3 regions of the Exiguobacterium sp. s145 genome follow, and region 1 is predicted to be linked to each of the others. Evidence: riboswitches for the same ligand, from Rfam matches in the RefSeq annotation. Region 1 holds a riboswitch; each other region holds the start of a gene.

Region 1 (4,764 bases):
GCGTTGTTGATGGAAGGGTTGCCGATTGAAGATCCGGTTGCCTTTGCAAATGAAGTCTGCGCCTTGATGATCTGACATAAAAAGATCGTATAAAGAAAGCCGGACCCGATGAATTCATCAGGTCCGGCTTTTTTGGATGGCTTGTTTACTTCGTCTTACTCCGAGCGAAGTTGCGACGGCACTTCACCGCGGCGTGACAGAACATTCAACATGACGAGGAAAATCACGAAGGCGACGAGTGCACCGAGGAAGCCGAATACGGATGAACCGGTGACACCAAGAATGAGGTAACCGACAGCGGATACTGCTGCGCCGATCAACGCGTACGGTAGCTGTGTCGTGACATGGTCAATATGATGTGAACCGGCACCGGTCGAACTGAGAATCGTCGTATCGGAAATCGGTGAACAGTGGTCACCGAAAACGGATCCGGCAAGAACAGCTGCAAGTGTCGGTAACAATAGACTTGGATCGACTGCCATGATCAAATCGGCTCCGATCGGTAACATGATCCCGAACGTTCCCCAACTCGTTCCGGTTGAGAACGCCATGACACTGGCAATCAAGAACAATAAGAACGGCAGGTAAGAAGCAGGAATCGATTTGCTGACGAAACTGGCTAAATAATCCCCGGTTTTCATATCGCCGATAACTGCGATGATCGTCCAGGCGAACAACAGAATGACGACAGCGGGCCACATCGATTTTAGCCCTGCCCAGATGCTGATACGGTAATCACGTGCCGGAATTTTTCGACCGATCAGCATCAGGAACGCAACGATTAAACTGATGACGACACCGGAAACAAGGGAACGTGTCACGTCCGTCGCTTCAAAAGCACCGATTAATGTAAAGGATCGGCCGTCCGCCGCAAGGGCTTGTGCACCTGTCCAAAGGAGTGCTGTGACAGTCGCGATGACTAGGACGATGATCGGAACAACCAGATCGCGGACTTTTCCGCCGTCGTGTTCCTTGACTTCTTCCGCCATTCCCATCGGTGTCCCTTTGTTGGAATCAAACAATTCGCCTTGTAAAGCCCGCAACTCGTGCGTCCGCATCGGTCCGACAGCAATTCCCGTATAGGCAATGTAGAGCGTCAGTAACAAAGCAAAGATAGCATAAAAGTTCAATGGCACAATCATCATGAAGGCACTGAACGCCGAGTAATCCGTAATCGAATGCGTCGTTAAAATACCGGCAATGATTGAGATGATGAAGGCACCCCAACTCGATAACGGACTGATGACACAGACCGGTGCAGCGGTCGAGTCGATGATATACGCCAGCTTCGCACGTGAGACGCCACGACGGTCCGTTAACGGACGACTGACGTTTCCGACAGCAAGACTGTTGAAGTAATCATCGATGAAAATCAAAATCCCTAACCCGAAAGCAGCGAGTCTTGCACCACGTGCCGTCTTGACATGCGTCGTCGCCCATTCACCGAAGGCATGGGCACCGCCGGATGTTTGAATCAGTGTCGACAAGACACCGAGTAATAGTAAGAAAACAAGTAATAAGACATTCCATTCATTTAACGCACTGTCTGCCCAAAACAGGCTGAAGATGTTTTTCCCGAGATAAACTGCAGTATCCAACGGATTGAAGCTGTGAAGCAGCAAGGCACCAATCAAAATCCCGACACCGAGTGAGATGACGACTTTGCGTGTAACGATCGCTAAAACGATGGCGACAAGTGCTGGTACGAGTGCGACGATAGAATCTGAATAATTGACCATGGTTGTGGTTTCTCCTCCTTTTTTAGAAGATGAGACCCGTTGCACAGAAAAAAGCAAGGGCACCGGCAACAAAGCCGACACCCTTGCTGGATGCGTCTTTCTTAGCCGAATTGGAGTGCTCCATACAATACGCGTATGGCAATCGAACGGGTCTTTCCCGGTTCGACCAGCATCGTCATGTCTGACACATGACGATACTTCGGCGGTCTCACCTTTCTTCGATCGTCTTCGTTGTCATCCTCAGATCAAATACTCATCAAGACCGCGCCTCTACCTCATCGATAAAATAGTCATATTCTTTTCATAATAAAATTTTATCGCATTCCAAAAAAAAAATTAAGGATGTTTGTTAGGTATTGAAATAAGAATTCAATTGCTTCATCAAATAGTCTTTATTTTCTTCAAACTGTCGCTTCCGATGTCCGTTTGCTCCGGAAGGATGGGGGAAACCGAACAAAACGGTATGTTTTTTGATTCGTCCCTGATGAAGCAATGTCCGGACCGTCGATTCGACGACGCGTCCGAACGGGACCAAAATGACAGGGTCGGGTAACTGATTTAATTCCGCCGCAAAATGCTCATAAGCGTAATGTTGCAACAGTGGTGTCCGGTCAATCTTCGGTTGATGTCCCGTATAATTTTTATCCCGGTAAAAAACAGGATGTCTCAGAATCGAAGTCATGTGTAACAGTTCCTGATTTGTATGAAATAACGTGGCGGTTGAAGAAATATTCAGCAGATGATGCAGTTCCAGTTCGTCTAACATCGTTGTCAAATTACGGCGCATCGGACCGGCAAAACTGGCACTGTATTTGACGATTTTCGATGTTTCTTCGATTGTCGCGCCATGATGGAAGGCATCAGCCGCTTCTTCATAAGCAATTCGCATCTGTTCGAATCCGGGAGTAATCCCGATGAAAACGACTTTCGCGGAAGGATTGATGTATTCGCCGATCGGTGAATAATAAACGGATAAATCCTGTTCCTGTTGTAATAAAAAACTGTCCACACACAAATCCTGGCGAGTCAGAGGCCGATCAATCGGTAAAGACCGGATGGCCTGTTCAAAAATCGATAATGAATTCAGCATAATAAATCCTCTCTCTTTCTGTATGGGATTTATGATAACAAATAATGGTATTACATACAATTTAAACCCATATCAATATAGTGAGGGGTCTCTTGAGAATAAAAAAACCTTGCGACCAAATTGGAGGCAAGGCGGTTCTGACATGAATTATAAAGAAGTCCGTTCTTTGACAGAAGCGACTTCATACGTGATGATTTCACTGCCGAGCATCGGCGATTCTTCCTGTTTTCCGTCTGTTGGTTCCGGACGTTTATGAGAAGCTTTAAAGTCATCGCTGTTGCGCCAGGCTTCAAAATGCTTCATGTCTTCCCAGTACATGTTGACATTCATTTCATCATGTTCTTCGAGTCCTTGCGTCAAGAGTACTTCAACACGAACAAATCCTTCCATCGTATCAAGACCGCTTGGACGGGTGAAACGTGGTGCCATTGCGGCTGCCATTCCTTTTTTGACTTTAATCCGATTCGTAACGACGATCATTGGATTATCCCCCTTATAGAATGAAATGTGTACATTCATAGTATAGTACGATGAAACCAATAATGCTTGAAAGAAGGAATCAATTATGAATGAAAAAGAGTACGAAGAACGGTTGCGCATCGAGACGATTGATGTTCAGCATCTTTACAATGCGTTCAGCCATTACAATCGCTATGAACCGACGCCTTATGCAGCGCTGGAAGAGTTATGTGCCGTCTATCCTTTCGATTACACGGATACGGTCATTGATTTCGGCTGCGGGAAAGGTCGGTTGAACTTTTATCTGCATGACCGGTTTGATTGTTCCGTCATCGGTGTTGAGATGAACGGACAGTTTTATGAAGACGCTTTGAGGAATCAAGCGGCTTACATGAAAAAAATGAAGCGACGTCAGGGCAGCATCCGTTTTGAACATACGTATGCGGAAAGCTATCCGATTCCGGATGATGTCACGAAATGTTACTTCTTTAATCCGTTTTCCGTCCAGATTTTCATGAAGGTGGTCGATCAAATCTTGGCATCCGTTGAACGACGTCCCCGTCCGCTGGATTTAATTTTGTATTATCCGGCAGACGAATACCGGTATTATTTAGAACATCAGACGATTTTCGAACAGGTGGAAGAAGTCCGTCTGAAAGAACTTTTCGAAAAAAATCACGACGAACGGTTCGTGATTTATCGGGTGGATCTGTCCCAAGAAGTACCAAAACGGGTATAAGGTACTAACGGCAATCACCAGAAAAGTGAGGCGATTCGGATGATTCATTTGCAACACGTGACGAAAGAATTTGCGCCGAAACGAGGTTTATTTGATGTCAGCTTTACGGTTGAACCGGGCATGGTGTTCGGTTTTATCGGACCAAACGGGGCCGGGAAATCAACGGCGATCCGACAATTGATGGGATTGATTCAAGCGGACTCTGGTCATGCGACGATCGGTGGATACGACTGTTGGAATCAATCTCAGGAAGTAAAACGAATCGTCGGTTATTTACCGGGGGAGATTAATCTGCCCGGTGATTTTACGGGTGAACAGATTTTGCATTTGATGCAACAACTCCACCAAAGTAAACCGGAACGTCAGTCGGAGTTACTCGAGCAGTTTCCTTTTGAAACGAAAACGAAAATCCGGAAGATGTCGAAAGGGATGAAGCAAAAATTGGCATTGGTCGGCTGTTTCATGAAGGATGCTCCCGTTTATCTGCTCGATGAACCGACGAGCGGACTTGATCCGTTGATGCAGGAACGCTTTTTAAATCTGGTCGACAAGGAACGGCAGCGCGGAAAAGCGATTTTAATGAGTTCACACCATTTTCCGGAGATGGAAAAATCGTGTGACCGGGCAGCGCTGATTAAAGAAGGACGGATCATCATCGAAGCAGACATTCATGAATTGGTCCGGTCGAGCCGAAAACAGTACACGATTGAATTTGGGCTCGAAGCACACGCTGAACA
Region 2 (4,764 bases), on a different contig from region 1:
AAATCGAGTACTTTCGAGATGGTCAGCTGCCGAATTTCCTCATAGACTTGCGTGAACATGGAAAACCCTCCTTTGTCTAGAAAAAAAGACAGCAAAACGAATCCGCTTTGCTGTCTTTTACCTTCATTCGAAGTGCTTTTTATATTCCCCGTATCCAGCCGAATCAAGCTCTTCTACCGGAATAAATCGGAGTGCTGCTGAATTGATGCAGTAGCGGAGACCTCCGAGTTCAGTCGGACCGTCATCAAAGATATGACCAAGATGACTGTCGGCATTCGCAGAACGGACTTCTGTCCGCGTCATGCCGTGACTCGTATCGAGTTCGACTTCCATCTTGTCCTCTGAGATCGGCTTCGCGAAGCTCGGCCATCCGCAGTTCGAGTTAAACTTGTCTTTTGACGTAAAGAGCGGTGTCCCGTCGACGATATCAACGTAGAGACCCGGTCGCTCCTCATCCCAGTATTCATTGCGGAAAGCGGGCTCTGTCCCGTTCTCCTGCGTAACTTTATACTGGATCGGTGTCAGGCGTTGTTTCAACTCCTGCTCCTTGCCTTGATCTTTCCAGGCTTCCTTGACGAATTTGGCACGTCCCGATCCGACACTGTACATCTGATAACGGAACGGATTTTTTTTATAATAATCCTGATGATACTCCTCTGCCGGCCAGAACGGTTTTGCCGGACGGATATCGACCGCTACCGGTTTCGAGAAACGACCGGACGCATCAAGCGCCGCTTTCGAACGTTCTGCCGCCTGCTTTTGATCTTCGTCGACATAAAAAATGGCCGGTTCGTAAGACTGACCGCGGTCGTTGAACTGTCCGCCGCCGTCCGTCGGATCAATTTGCCGCCAAAAAATTTCAAGCAACTCATCATATGTGATGACCGACGGATCATACGTGACTTCCACCGCTTCTAAATGTCCTGTCGTTTCAGAACAGACCTCTTTATAAGTCGGGTTTTCTGTATGACCACCTGTATAACCGGAAATGACTTGTTCGACACCATCATATTTATGAAATGGTTTGACCATGCACCAGAAACAGCCACCTGCGAATATTGCTTTTGCCATCTAGCTTCCCCTCCTCTGTATAGGTCTATTTTAACGCGTTCCGTGCGGCTACCCTACTATCTTGCTCAGTCAATCTTCGGGGTTCGCTTTTAAGCGGCGCATGACAAAATAAATCGCCGCAAACACTAAAATCAATCCACCGAACGAATACCACATATTATTCATGCGGTACAGCATCTGATAGATCGCTAACGTCACAAGTAAAATCGCAATCGGGATGAATGCCCGTTTAAAGTGATACCAATAGTTCACTGAGGTCGCCTCCATTTTTCTTTTATCTTAATCGATTTCTCACCGTTTGATACGTTTTCCGAATGATTCTTTCTCAAAAGACACAAAAAAAGTCGACTCCGCTTGAAACGGAATCGACTTTTTCAATTACGGACGCGGATGCTCCGGGAATTCCATTTCTTCATAAGGAACGACCGATGTCCGGTTTTTAAATTTATGACCTAACCAAAAGGCAAGGAATAACGGGATACCGACATATGTTGCGGCAATTCCCACCCAGTCAATTTGATCCGCGAGGAACGCGGCGTAGTTTTGACCGACGATGACGAGGAAACAAAGTCCGAACGCAAAGAGCGGTCCAAACGGGAAAGCAGGTGCCACGTACGGCAAATCACTGAGCGAATGACCTTGCGCAAGGAATCCTTTGCGGAAACGATAATGGCTGATCGCGATACCGAGCCATGCGATGAAACCGGTCATCCCTGATGCATTCAACAGCCACAGATATACTTGACCGCCGAACATCGATGTCAGGAAGCAAAGTGCTCCGATGGCACCGGTCGCAAGCAACGCATTGCGGGGAACACCGTTTTTTGAGACCTGTGCGAACAATTTCGGTGCATCCCCTTGGCGTGCCAACGTATACAGCATCCGTGTCGACGCATACATACCGGAGTTTCCTGCCGATAAGACAGACGTCAGGATGACAGCGTTCATCAATGCAGCTGAGAACGCAAGACCGGCTTTTTCAAAGACAAGTGTAAACGGACTGACTGCTACATCGGTAATATCATTCGAAACGAGGTTCGGGCTTGTGTACGGAATCAACATTCCGATGACGAAAATCGCAAACACATAAAACAGAAGAATCCGCCAAAAGACTTGTTTCACGGCTTTTGGAACGTTTTTCTTCGGATCTTCCGACTCACCGGCTGCGATTCCGACAAGTTCTGTTCCCTGGAAACTGAAACCGGCAACCAGAATGATACCGATGACGGCCGGGATGCCTCCGACGAACGGCGCATCACCTAACGCAAAGTTTTTAAAGCCGACCGGTGCTTCAGATGTGAAGACACCGAAGATCATCGCGACACCGACAATCAGGAAGATGATGACAGTGACTACTTTGATCATCGCGAACCAATATTCCGCTTCCCCGAAACCTTTAACGGAGAAGTAATTTAAACCGATCATCAATAACAGGAACAAAGCACTGAAGTAAAATCCGGGAACATCCGGGAACCAGTAACTCATGACGATTTGCGCCGCAACGAGTTCTACAGCGATCGTAACTGCCCAGTTGTACCAGTAGTTCCAACCGAGTGCAAAGCCAAACGACGGATCGACGAATTTTGCGCCATAGGTTGAGAAGGAGCCGGCGACCGGCATGTAAGCTGCCATCTCACCAAGACTTGTCATCAGGAAGTACACCATGATTCCGACGACCGCATACGATAACAGGGCACCGCCCGGGCCGGCAGCCGCAACGGACGCACCGGAAGCAATGAATAAACCGGTTCCGATGGCACCGCCGATCGCAATCATCGACATGTGACGGGCTTGCAGACCGCGTTTTAATCCTTCTTCAGTTGAATCGAGTTTTCTTTGGGGTTGTAAAGTATTCATCTTATTCGCTTCTCTCTTTTTTAAATTTTTGAGAGGACACTTTTTGAATCGAAAAAAAACAAAAAGCGCCCTCACCTTCCAGAAGGAAGATGAGAACGCAACATAGTAAAATGGATGCGCCCCATTCTACCGTCGTGAAAGATAGCTCCCCACAAGCCAGATCTGACCTGTGACAGTATTAGACCTGTTCGATCTAATCCCAATCGATCATCTTCAAAGCGATGATTGATTTCGGCAATTCTTCCTTTTCAGTCACCTCATCTGCCGCTTGACGACATCCGTGACTGTACTTATAAGAACTGCAACCTCCATCCCACTGGTTGAGTGAGAACTAATTAAGTTAGTTATAATTTCGTTATTACTTCGTCATGTTACACAAAACGTCTTCAAATTGTCAATTCTTTTTTTGAAATTTCCGCTATCCGTGGTAAAAATCCGTAATTTTTAGTACACTAAATTATAGAAGTTAACCGAGAGAAAGGATGTTGCTTGAATGCCACAAGAACGTGATCAACTGACCTATCGATTAGAGGAACAAATGCGGGTCATTCTCCGGACACTACGCCGCGAACTCAACCGACTGTTTGAAGGAACCGCGACGCGGAGTGAATTTTTCATTTTGCGTAGCCTGTCCGAAAATGGTCCCCAACGTCCGACTCTACTCGCAGAGCAGTTTGAGCTTGCGACAAGTCAGGTAACAGCTTTGACTGATCGTTTGTACAAAGCCGGATTCGTCACGCGGACGCGTTCGACGGATGACAGAAGATCGATTGTTTTAGCACTGACGGACGAAGGAGAAGCCGCTTTCCGCGAACTTGAAGTCGTCCGCCGGAAATATCTCCAAGAGCGTTTCGGCACCCTCACGGAAGAAGAGCTGAATGCGATGGTTCTCGTCTTCGATAAGATCCTCTTAACGATGGATGAAGAAGCGATTTCTTCCTAAAAATTACTTTCAAAAAAATATTTATTTTTTTCTCCGACAAAGTTCACTTGACTGTGTACTTTGTCTTTTTTATTGACTTTAGCATCTTTCGCTAAACATTTTTCCATTTCTTGCCGTTAGTAAAATGGGTATACTGGAACTATCTTATTGGAAATGCGTTTACGAGGAGCTGGGAGGATTTGTTGTCCATCATGAATAATTTCATCATTAACTTTTGCTTACTGTTTACAACGATTACTCTTTTGTTTCTTCCTTTTCGAAATCACCCACGGATTACACCGAACACGAATCTGAACGTTCGACTCGTTTTAGGTGGTCTCGCCGGTCTGATTTCTGTCCTTCTAATGTTCAACAGCATTCAGATTGATGTCGCCCAGGTCGACTTACGGATTGTCCCTGTCGTCATCGCCATGATGTTCGGCGGGTTGCCGAGTGCCCTCGTCACCGGTGTAATGATCGTCGCGACACGTTTTATGCTGACTCCGGTCGAACAAATGGATGCTGCTGTCGTGTCAACAATCGTCATCGGAGTGTTCATCCTGACGATTGCCGTCGTCCGTCGCTATATCCGGTTGATCTTCTGGAACTTCGAACTGATGATCGGCATCGGTATCGTCTATTCGTTACCGGGCATCTATCTGCTGACGAACAGCTGGACGACCTTCATCGAGATTTCCCTGGCTTACATATTCTTTAACCTGATTGCCGGTTTCGTGACCTATCATCTGTTGACAGAGTTACGACGACACTTTGAAAATATCCAGTACCAGCAAAAACTGGCCATGACCGACGCCTTGACAGGGCTCGCCAACCGCCGCCGGCTTGATGACTCCCTGTCACTCGTCGGTTCAGCAGAAGAAGGCTACTCGCTGATCCTGATTGACATTGATTTC
Region 3 (4,764 bases), on a different contig from region 1:
TGTAGAGCATGATTGGCAAATCGACTGCATCCGCAACCGCCGTGAAGTGGGCGACGAGTCCTGCTTGTGATGTCTTATTGTAGTAAGGTGTGACCAGCATGGCAGCATCAGCACCAAGTCGGGCTGCCGTCTGTGTTTTTTCAATCGTTTGAGCCGTATTGTTCGTTCCGGTCCCGGCAATGACCGGTACACGTCCGGCTGTCACACGGATTGCCGTTTCAAGTAACGTTTCAAACTCTTCATTCGTCAACGTTGACCCTTCTCCGGTCGTTCCCCCGACGACTAACGCTTGAATGTTCGCTGCGAGTTGTTGTTCGATCAGTTGTTCAAATACCGCTAAATCCAGCTCACCGGTTGATGTAAATGGTGTAGCCAGTGCTGTTCCTGCTCCTTTAAACATATCGGATTCCTCCTCGTTTCTTACGAATGGATTGAACTTTCAAGTGCTTGCCGTGCTACCTGGACAGCGTTCGAAGCGGCCCCTTTACGGATATTATCGGCGACACACCAGATGTGGAACGTATTGGCGAGACTTTGATCCTGACGAATTCGTCCGACATAGACGTCGTCTGTTCCGCTTGCATCAAGCGGCATCGGATATTGATTATGACTGACATTATCGACTAAAACGACGCCAGGTGCTTCGGCCAGAGCAGCACGAATCGCTTCAACACTTGTTTCCTGCTCAAACGTGACATTGATGGCAACGGAATGTGAATTCGTGACCGGGACACGGACACACGTCGCGCTGACGGGCAACTCCGGCAAACGAAAGATTTTCCGAGTTTCGTCAATCATTTTCTGTTCTTCCTTTGTATAACCGTCCGGTAAGAACACATCGATATGCGGCAAAATATTATCATGAATCGGGTGTGGATAGTTGACCGGTTCTTCGCCGCGACTGCCGCGGGCTAAATCCTCGATTCCCTTTTGACCGGAACCGGATACGGCCTGATACGTCGTATAGTTGACGCGCTTCAAACCAAATGGTTGAAGCGGTGCCAAGGCGACGACCGATTGAATCGTTGAACAGTTCGGATTGGCGATCAAACGATCGTTCCGTCCGATTGCCTGCGAATTTACTTCCGGTACGACAAGCGGAATATCTGCCTGCATCCGGAACGCACTGGAATTATCAACGACGAGTGTTCCTGCTGCAGCAAGCAACGGGGCATACTGTTCACTGATGGTACCGCCAGCTGCGAACAGTGCGACATCAATCCCGTCTTTCGTGATGTTTTCCGATAACGCTTGAATCGTGACGTCCTGTCCTTTGAACTGAACGATTTTCCCGGCTGAACGGGCTGAAGCATAAGCTGAAATCTGACGGACCGGAAAATCGTGTTCCGCCAGGACTTGTAACATTTTTTGACCAACGGCACCGGTTGCGCCAATGACTGCGACATGATACATATGATTTCCTCCTTACAGATCGAATGCTTTTGCGATTGCTGCGACAGTCCGTTCGATATCGGCCTGGGCAATCGTATATGAGATGCTGATTTCTGATGTCGTGACTTGATAAAACGTGATGTTTTCCGCCCGGAACGTCGCAAACAATTTCGAAGCGACCCCGGTTGCGTCCCGCATCCCGATTCCGACGACGGATAACTTGGCATGCTGGTTATGACGGTCGACTTTGACCGTCGGGAAACGATTGATGATATCCTGCAGTGCTTCTTCCAAAAACTCTTCTTCATCCAGCGGACAAGAGAAGGAAAGGAAGATGTCACTGTCAAACGTCGTCTGACTGATCATATCGATGTTGACGTGACGTCCTGATAACAGTTCAAAGATATCCGTGACCGCCGAGTTCGTCTGCGGTACATGCTTGATTGACACCGTCAACACGTTTTTCGTTACACTGACGCTCGTGACCGCTTTTTGTTCCATCGTTTCCGTTGCCTCCATGATCCAAGTCCCTCTTTCCGATTCTAATGTTTTTCCGACGAAGATGTGGACGCCGTATTTTTTACCGAGTTCGACACTGCGCATCTCCATGACTTTTGAACCGAGTGCACTCATTTCCATCATCTCATCGTATGAAATGTGTGGAATCGGTTGTGCCGTTGCATGAATCCGTGGATCAGCTGTGTAAACACCGTCGACGTCCGTGTAAATTTCACATCGTTTATCAAGAACCGCGGCCAATGCGACGGCTGTCGTATCCGATCCGCCGCGACCGAGTGTCGTGACATCCCCGAGCTCATTGACGCCCTGGAAACCGGCGACGATGATGACGTCGTATGTCTCCAGTTTTTTCCGGAGCAATTCGCCGTCAATCTGTTTGATTTTACTTTTCGTGTGCAGTCCCATCGTGCTGATGCCTGCCTGGGCCCCTGTCTGCGACAAGGCTTTTATCCCGAGTGAGTTCAGGGCGATGCTGAGTAATGAAATCGTCTGTTCTTCACCGATTGCAAGCAGCCGGTCCAGTTCGCGTCGTTCCGGACGGTCCGTTATCGCCTGCGCCTGAGCAATCAATGAATCGGTCATTTTCCCCATTGCCGACACGACGACGACTAATTTTTCTCCTTGTTCCGTCCGATTCTTCAAATAATTCGCAATTGACTGAATCTGTTCGACAGTCGCAACCGAACTACCACCAAATTTAAGTACAGTTGTCACAATCCTATCTCCTTTTGTCCCGAAACAGAAAAAAACGACGGGCCGGTAGGAGCGTTCCTACGGCCCGTCGTTATCACGATCGGACAAACGATGACAGCGTCATACGTTCTTTTACGTAAGATAGCGCTCCGAAACGTGGGTTTCGGCAGTACAACGGATCTTAACCGTTGTACCAGCAATCAAGAAAAAGCATTTTCTTGTTCACTTCGGCGGATTTCCCCTTTCACATCACTTGGCATGCTTGCCTTGAATAAGTGTTGCTACTGATGTCATCCGCGCCTCTATCTGTCGGTTGTTAGTTACAGTTATAGCAAACATTTTTTGTTAAATCCAGTGATTTGCCAAACTTTTTTTGAATTTTATAATTTTTCAAGTTGCTTCTTCGCTAATGCGAGTTGATCCCGGACGGCCGTAAAACCGGTCCCGCCGTAACTTCCCCGTCGTGCGACCGCCTGAACCGGATCTAACAACGGATAGACATCTTCTGCAATGACCGGATGGAACGTCTGATACGTGGACAGCGTCAAATCTTTTAAGAAACAGCCGCTTTGGACACAATGTAAGACGGCTTTCCCGACGATTTCATGTGCTTCCCGGAACGGAATCCCTTTTGTGACCAGATAATCCGCCAGTTCCGTTGCATTCGAGAAGTCTTGCATCGTCGCCTTCTTGAGCGCTTCTGTCTTAAACGTAGCCGATTCGATCATGCCTGTAAAAATTTGAACGGATTGTAACACGGTATCAGCGGTGTCAAAGACACCTTCCTTATCTTCCTGCATATCTTTATTGTATGCGAGTGGTAATGCTTTCATCGTCGTCAGGAAACCCATCAGATTTCCGTAGACACGACCTGTTTTGCCGCGGATCAGTTCCGCGAAATCTGGATTTTTTTTCTGCGGCATCATGCTTGATCCCGTCGAAAACGCATCGGACAGCTCAATGAACGAAAATTCTTGCGACGCCCAGATGATGATTTCTTCGCAAAAGCGTGACAGATGCATCATGACCGTCGACGCGATGCCAAGGTATTCAATCACGAAGTCCCGGTCTGAGACCGCGTCCAAACTGTTCGGATAGACCTGTTCAAACCCAAGTAACTCGGCTGACTTGAAGCGGTCAATCGGGAAAGTCGTTCCCGCCAGTGCCCCGGCACCGAGCGGCGACATCCGAATCCGTTTCAGATTATCGGTCAATCGATCGGCATCCCGTTCAAACATCCAAAAATAAGCGAGCAGATGATGCGCGAGTGAGATCGGTTGCGCCCGTTGCAGATGGGTATAACCCGGCATGACCGTCTCCACATGTTGCTCCGCCTGTTCCGTAATGACGGATTGCAGGTTGCGAAGACTCGACAGGAGTTCTAAAACATGCTGTTCCATCCAAAGGTGGAGATCAGTCGCGACCTGGTCATTTCGACTGCGGGCTGTATGCAGTTTACCGGCGACCGGACCAATCTGTTCCGTCAGTAACCGCTCGAGATTCATGTGGATGTCTTCATCCACTGTCGTATAGACGTGTTGCTCGAGTGTCGTTTGCAACTGTTTAAGACCGGCTTCGATTTGTTCCCACTCGGTCTTTTCAAGAATTCCCTGTTCATATAACATCTGCGCGTGCGCAAGACTCCCCTGTAAATCAACGGCTGCTAATTTCTGATCAAACGAAATCGATGCTCCGAAGGCCTCCGCTTGAGCGGAAGCACTTTCCGTAAAACGTCCGCCCCATAGTTTCGTCATTTTTTCACGCCTTCCTGACGATGGACACTGGCATGTGTCGCAATCGCAAGACCGTGTAATTTGATGAATCCTTTCGCTGCTTCGTGATCAAAGGCATCTTCTTTTGTATACGTCGCGAGTTTCTCATCGTAGAGCGAAACTGCTGACTGACGTCCTGTGACGGTTGCGTTCCCTTTATACAGTTTGACACGGACTTCACCGGTCACGTCCTGTTGCGTTGCCGTCAAGAACGCTTTGAGGCCTTTTGTCAGCGGGGCATGGAACAATCCGTTGTAAATCGTTTCTGCATATTGTTTGCTGAGAATCGGTTTAAAGTGGGCAACGTCTTTCGTCAATGTGATCGTTTCAAGTGCTGCGTGGGCTTTGAGTAAGACTGTCGCACCCGGGCACTCATACACTTCACGTG

Evidence for each region. A riboswitch is a leader RNA that binds a small molecule or an ion and turns the genes downstream of it on or off. The one in region 1 is predicted to bind lysine.
Region 2: another riboswitch for lysine. It lies ahead of KNQ07_RS11055 (amino acid permease); the one in region 1 lies ahead of KNQ07_RS13785 (Na+/H+ antiporter NhaC family protein).
Region 3: another riboswitch for lysine. It lies ahead of KNQ07_RS10750 (aspartate kinase); the one in region 1 lies ahead of KNQ07_RS13785 (Na+/H+ antiporter NhaC family protein).

The regions. Positions count from the first base shown of each region.
Region 1 is NZ_JACSMV010000022.1:42,568-47,331, reverse strand. It holds gene htpG (molecular chaperone HtpG) at 1-75, shown strand, start outside; gene KNQ07_RS13785 (Na+/H+ antiporter NhaC family protein) at 156-1,739, opposite strand; lysine riboswitch at 1,845-2,020, opposite strand; gene KNQ07_RS13780 (uracil-DNA glycosylase family protein) at 2,089-2,829, opposite strand; gene KNQ07_RS13775 (heme oxygenase) at 2,977-3,309, opposite strand; gene KNQ07_RS13770 (methyltransferase) at 3,395-4,027, shown strand; gene KNQ07_RS13765 (ABC transporter ATP-binding protein) at 4,067-4,764, shown strand, end outside.
Region 2 is NZ_JACSMV010000014.1:21,986-26,749, forward strand. It holds gene KNQ07_RS11040 (DUF2252 domain-containing protein) at 1-59, opposite strand, end outside; gene msrA (peptide-methionine (S)-S-oxide reductase MsrA) at 124-1,071, opposite strand; gene KNQ07_RS11050 (hypothetical protein) at 1,141-1,323, opposite strand; gene KNQ07_RS11055 (amino acid permease) at 1,450-2,928, opposite strand; lysine riboswitch at 3,063-3,247, opposite strand; gene KNQ07_RS11060 (MarR family winged helix-turn-helix transcriptional regulator) at 3,422-3,871, shown strand; gene KNQ07_RS11065 (diguanylate cyclase) at 4,063-4,764, shown strand, end outside.
Region 3 is NZ_JACSMV010000013.1:43,285-48,048, reverse strand. It holds gene dapA (4-hydroxy-tetrahydrodipicolinate synthase) at 1-400, opposite strand, end outside; gene KNQ07_RS10755 (aspartate-semialdehyde dehydrogenase) at 421-1,413, opposite strand; gene KNQ07_RS10750 (aspartate kinase) at 1,426-2,625, opposite strand; lysine riboswitch at 2,739-2,917, opposite strand; gene argH (argininosuccinate lyase) at 2,985-4,358, opposite strand; gene KNQ07_RS10740 (argininosuccinate synthase) at 4,355-4,764, opposite strand, start outside.